2 linked regions of the Prochlorococcus marinus XMU1404 genome follow. The protein of the gene in region 2 interacts with the protein of the main gene of each other region in a pairwise test. Links are inferred from orthologs where the notes say so. Each region holds a gene or a part of one and is shown on either strand. Other genes may lie near its edges. The genes, in order: cysK and cysE.

What was found.
Region 1: the proteins of cysE (region 2) and cysK interact in binary tests that used the Escherichia coli proteins (3 or more experiments, as listed by UniProt). The link is inferred for Prochlorococcus marinus XMU1404 from one-to-one orthologs.

What each region holds. Positions count from the first base shown.
Region 1 is NZ_JAAORE010000001.1:397,514-400,673, forward strand. The notes cover bases 176-2,996. They hold cysK (cysteine synthase A), read right to left. Parts: upstream 2,169-2,996; coding sequence 1,182-2,168; downstream 176-1,181. Other genes in these bases: queA (tRNA preQ1(34) S-adenosylmethionine ribosyltransferase-isomerase QueA), read left to right, coding at 176-1,192; HA144_RS02285 (PLP-dependent transferase), read right to left, coding at 2,253-2,996. Also shown: HA144_RS02270 (dihydrolipoamide acetyltransferase family protein), read left to right, coding at 1-49; more of queA, read left to right, coding at 56-175; more of HA144_RS02285, read right to left, coding at 2,997-3,160.
Region 2 is NZ_JAAORE010000003.1:494,713-497,832, reverse strand. The notes cover bases 274-3,054. They hold cysE (serine O-acetyltransferase), read right to left. Parts: upstream 2,141-3,054; coding sequence 1,406-2,140; downstream 274-1,405. Other genes in these bases: HA144_RS09070 (GntR family transcriptional regulator), read right to left, coding at 2,146-3,054; secA (preprotein translocase subunit SecA), read left to right, coding at 274-1,397. In the rest of the region: more of secA, read left to right, coding at 1-273; more of HA144_RS09070, read right to left, coding at 3,055-3,120.

The sequences.
Region 1 (3,160 bases), on a different replicon or contig from region 2:
AGACTTGGCCTACCTGATTGAAAATGAGCCAGAGACACTTGTATCTTAAATTTAATTGATTTCTCAAATTAATAATGAAGGAAGAGATTATAAGCTTGAAGCTTATGATTACTTTCTAGATCCTTCATTAATTGCTAGTAAACCTTCTGCAATAAGGCATGAATCAAGATTGATGATAGTTAGAAATAGTGTTTTAGAAGAGAATTGCTTAACTAATAAATTTACCAAGAATCTTTTAGATGAATTTAGAAAAGGCGATCTTGTGGTTGTAAATAATACTAAAGTAATGAAGGCAAGGTTAAAGGTTGAATTAGAAAATAGGACTTTAGTCGAATTACTAGTCTTAGAAAGATCCCATGAATGTGTTTGGTTATGTTTGGCAAAGCCAGCGAAAAAGTTAAAAATAAATAGAAAAATAATTTTAAAATTTCCTTCTGCACAAGATATTAATTTGATGGTTGATGGGGTTGATGAAGAAACTGGAGGGAGATTTATTAAATTTCCTGAAAATATAATTGATCTCAATTCAATGAATGACCTTCTTGATAAATACGGGGAAATACCTCTACCGCCTTATATAAAAAATTCCGAAGAAGAATCTTTTCATGAGAATAGTTATCAAACTGAGTATGCAACTAATCCAGGGGCCGTTGCCGCGCCAACTGCTGGTTTACACTTAAGCAAAAGTCTTCTTTCCAATTTAAAAAAAAAAGGAGTAATAATTTTACCGATAACTTTGCACGTGGGCTATGGAACATTCAAACCAATTGATCAAGAAGATCTAAGTGACTTAAAACTTCATAAAGAATGGGTAAGTGTTAATAAGGAAGTAGTGGAGGAAATTAAAAGAATAAAAAAAACAGATAGAAGAATTATTGCTATTGGGACAACTAGCGTAAGAGCTCTTGAAAGTTGTTATTCTCACGAAATTAATGACTTTATTCCCATAGCGAAATACGTGGATTTAGTAATTAAGCCTGGTTATGAATTTAAGGTAGTTGATGGGTTATTAACTAATTTTCATCTTCCTAAAAGTTCATTATTACTATTAGTAAGTGCAATGATTGGTAGAGAAAGATTATTAAATTTGTATAAAAAAGCCATAAAAGAAAAATTTAGATTTTTCTCTTATGGCGATGCTATGTATATTTCACCAGATTCATTACTGGAGAAAAATAGATTTAGGCTTTGACTGGTTCTTGAATGATTCCGCTTGGAACTTCAGTAAACATAATTGATGATAAATACCTCTCTGCTAAATCAGGTAGAACAACTACGATAGTTTTACCCGCATATTCATCTTGTTCAGCTAATCTAACAGCAGCAGCAGCAGCAGCTCCGCAAGATATTCCAACTAGTAGACCTTCCTCTTTAGCTAATCTAAGAGCCATCTCGATTGACTCGTCATTTGTTACCTGTTCGACTTTATCAACAATTGATAAGTCAAGGTTCTTAGGAATAAATCCTGCTCCAATACCTTGAATTTTATGTGGCCCAGATTTAACCTCTTCCCCATTCATTGTCTGAGTAATAACAGGACTATGAGAGGGTTCTACAGCTACAGAAGTAATATTTTTACCCTTTTCTTGCTTAATGTATCTTGAAACTCCTGTAATTGTGCCACCAGTTCCAACCCCTGCCACTAAAACATCAATTTCACCATCGCAATCATCCCAGATTTCTGGTCCAGTAGTTTTGAAGTGAATTTCAGGGTTTGCTGGATTATCAAATTGACCTGGCATGAAATATCGAGAAGGATTACTTTCTGCAATTTCTTTAGCCTTAGCTATTGCTCCAGGCATACCTTTAGATGCCTCTGTTAATACAATTTCAGCACCCAATACTGCCATTACCCTTCTTCTTTCAATTGACATGGATTCTGGCATTGTAAGGATTAGTTTATAACCTCTTGCTGAAGCAGTAAAAGCTAGAGCAATTCCTGTATTTCCAGAAGTTGGCTCAACAATAGTTTTGTCTTTTGTAAGCTTCCCACTTTTCTCTGCATCCCAGATCATGTTTGCGCCAATCCTACATTTGACACTATAAGCAGGGTTTCTACCTTCAATTTTTGCAAGTACTGTAGCTTTCGCGTTTTTAGTAACTGATTTTAATTTTACTAATGGAGTGTTTCCAATAGCAAAACTGTTGTCCTCATAAATTTTTGCCATTTATATATTGAGAAAATATATATTAATACTAACTATTATTCAGAAAAAGAGTATATAAGTTTCTATACGGTAAATACTAGGAATTTAGAAATTATTTAGTGCTTCAGAAAAGCTTTTCCATAATTGATCTTGGTCTTCTAATCCAACTGATACTCTAATAAGGTGCGAAGGTATACCAAAACTTTCAGCCCAATCCAACTCGTCATAATGAGCTAGTAAAACATAAGGACAAACTAGAGTAAATTTTGTACCTAAACTAGGTCCTTTAGATACTTGTAGAGAATCATAAAATTTCTTAGCTTTGTTCAATCCTCCATTTAATTCAAACGATAATAAGCAGCCATATCCTCCATCAGAAGTGAGCAAAGAATTAAAATTTGGACAATTTTCAGGATGGAAAATATTTTTAATCTCGCTATGGGTCTCTAATCTTTTTTTTAATTCTAAACATGATTTATTTTGTTCAAAAACTCTTTGATTTACATCTCTACTAACTTTCTCTAGATAAACTGTATCTCCATCGGAAAGTGTTGGAAGATTAATCTCGTTTAATGCATTTCTAAATTGATCAATCCATTTGCTTTTTGGATTTAGTATTAATGATCCGGCAAGAATATCACCACTACCTGAAAAAATTTTTGTAAGTGAAGTAAAAACTATATCTGCATGTTCTAGGGAATTTATATTTAAATTTGAACCAATTGTATCGTCAACAATTAAGGGAATATTTAACTTTTTTGCTATTTTTGAAATTTTTTTAATGTTTACACATTTGAGCATTGGATTACTCGGTAGTTCAATAATTAATGCTGATGGATTTATTCTTTTGATTTCTAATTCAATATCCTCGCAATTTTCTTCTGTAATTAACTTGGCTCCATGAAAGATATTCATTGGTAATTTAAGTACATCTACATATGGAAAACCAATTTGGAGTGTTGGTTTAGCTGGAAATAATTTATATATGATTTCCAATGATGTATGCAATGCAG
Region 2 (3,120 bases):
AGAACGTTGAACGTGAGGCAGAAATTGTTGCTCAGGCAGGAAGAGCAGGTGCTGTTACTATCGCGACTAATATGGCTGGAAGGGGAACAGATATAATTCTTGGTGGTAACAGTGACTATATGGCAAGACTGAAATTAAAAGAAATTTTAATTCCCTTATTAGTAAAGCCTGATAATGAGCATAAGCCACCAATCCCTAGACAAAAAAGTACAAAATCTAAGGGTGGTTTTTCTAAAAAAGCTGTTTCAAATTTGAAAAAGAACATTTTAACTTCTTCAACTAGTCTTTTCCCTTGCAAGCTTGATGAAGAAATTGAAAAGAAACTCTCAACCTTATCAAATAAACTTGTGGAAAACTGGGGAGATAGACAACTTTCTGTTTTGGAGCTGGATGACAGGATAGCGACAGCTGCAGAAAAAGCACCGACCGATGATAGTTTAATAAAGCTTTTGAGAGAATCTTTATCAGAAGTAAAAGAAGAATATGAAAAAGTTTTGATTCATGAAGAAGAAAAAGTTAGAGAAGCCGGCGGATTACATGTAATCGGTACTGAGAGACATGAATCAAGAAGAGTGGATAATCAACTTAGAGGTAGAGCAGGCAGACAAGGTGATCTTGGAAGTACAAGATTCTTTTTATCCTTAGAAGATAACTTATTAAGAATTTTTGGAGGTGATAGAGTAGCAAATCTAATGAATGCTTTTAGGGTTGATGAAGATATGCCTATCGAGTCTGGAATGCTTACTAGATCTTTAGAAAGTGCGCAAAAAAAAGTAGAGACTTACTACTACGATATTAGAAAACAAGTTTTCGAGTATGACGAAGTAATGAATAATCAAAGAAAGGCAGTTTATAGTGAAAGATTAAGAGTTTTGCAAGGAATTGATTTAAAGAGGCAAGTAATAGGATATGGAGAAAGAACAATGAGTGAAATTGTAGAAGCTTATATTAATCCTGATCTTCCTCCTGAAGAATGGAATATTGATCAATTAATTTCTAAAGTTAAAGAATTTATTTATTTATTAGATGATCTTAAAGCGGATGATATTAATTTATTATCAATAGAAGAATTAAAAAACTATCTTCAAGAGCAGTTGAGAATTGCTTATGATTTAAAAGAATCTCAAATAGAAAAGATTCGTCCAGGATTAATGAGAGAAGCTGAAAGATTTTTTATTTTGCAGCAAATTGATAATTTATGGCGCGAACATCTTCAATCTATGGATTCCTTAAGGGAATCAGTTGGTTTGCGAGGTTATGGTCAAAAAGATCCTTTAATTGAATATAAAAATGAAGGTTACGATATGTTTCTAGAAATGATGACTAATATGAGACGAAATGTTATTTATTCAATGTTTATGTTTCAGCCTAAAACTGACAAAGACGATAAAAATTAAATCAAGATTTAATCGTCTCCAAGAAATTCTATGATTTCTTTGTCTTTAAGGTTTTGAGCATCACCGAGTTTAGAAATATCAATTGATTCTGAGTTAGCTAGACAATATATAGTTTTTTGTAATTTAAGAATTTCATTTTCAAGAGAATCAATTCTATCCATTAAATTTTTTATCACATTAGCTTCTGCATCTGGCAAGGCAGAGTGAGCTAATGGGTTTACTTTTACACCGCTTTGATGAACTACTCTCCCAGGAACTCCAACTACAGTGCTGTTTCCCTCTACATTACGAACAACTACTGAGCCCGCACCAATACGGGTATTAGAGCCTACAATTATGGATCCAAGAACTTTTGCTCCTGCTCCAACTACAACATTTTCCATTAAGGTTGGGTGTCTTTTCCCATTACTTTTACCAGTACCTCCTAATGTAACTCCCTGATAAAGTAAACAATTATTTCCTATCTCAGCTGTTTCACCAATTACTACCCCCATTCCATGATCTATGAAAACTCGTTTACCAATTTTGGCCCCAGGATGGATTTCAATTCCTGTTATTAGCCTATTTAGATGACTTAAAAGGCGTGGAATTAAAGGAATTTTTAATTGCCATAATTTATGAGTAAACCTATGAATCACTATTGATTGAAAGCCTGGGTAGCAAAGAAAAATTTCTATTATGCCTCTGGCAGCAGGATCTCTCTCCTTGATTATGTCGATGTCTGATTTAAAAGTTTTGAGAATCATGTTTAATTAATAACTCCAATTTCTTTTTTTAATTGATTTATGGTTTCAATACTCAAATAATTTTTGGCGCATATTATTTGGGGTAATCTCATAAGTTGAGAACGATTTTTTAATAACGTGTTTTCTACCACAGATAAACTAGGTCCATCACATACGATATGATTTGAAGCTTTTAAAAGTGATACTAATCTACTTTTATTGTCTGAAATTGCCGTCATAAGCATTAATTCACTACCTCGCATGCTGTGTATAATGACTTCTGCAGCTCTTAACAATCCAGGGCTAATACTAACGATACCTACACAACTTCCAGTATTTAATTCTTTGAGGATTTTTAATTCCTTTTGAAAGTCGCTCAAGTCAACAGCAATAGCCCGAACCCCATGCTGTTTAGCAACTTTTTCGAGCGGTTGTAAAAAATATCTGCTTGTCACAATAGTGCCATTATTTGAACTACTCAAAACTTTTTCAAGTTCTTCCATAGGAACAACTTCTACTGGAACACTAATTTTTGGAGAGAGGTCTTCCGCTATCAGCATAGAAGCTCCTATATCTTCTCTAGGAGTACTTACTATAATTCTTGCTCCGCATTTAATACGCCAATCAATTTCATTGGTTAATATTTCTCTTGTTTCTTGTAAAGTGCAGCCAAGACCAACAAATTTATCAATAGCTTTTTTTGCTTCTTGATCAGGAGGTTTTCTAATTTTGTCTTTTGAGTAAACTGATTTTCTGAAGTCTCTTTTAGTAAGATTATCTCTTACATAAATACCTGATCCGGCGATTGCTTCAACAATTCCATCTATTTCAAGTTGTCTGTAAACTTTACTTATTGTGTTGCGATGGAGTCCAGTCTGCATTGCGAGTTGCCTAGTACTGGGAAGTCTGTGTCCAGGAGGATAATGTCTTGCTGCTATTGCAAAGCAAATTTGATTATATAGTTGTGTAGATGCTGCTATGTCACTTTCTTGTTGAAT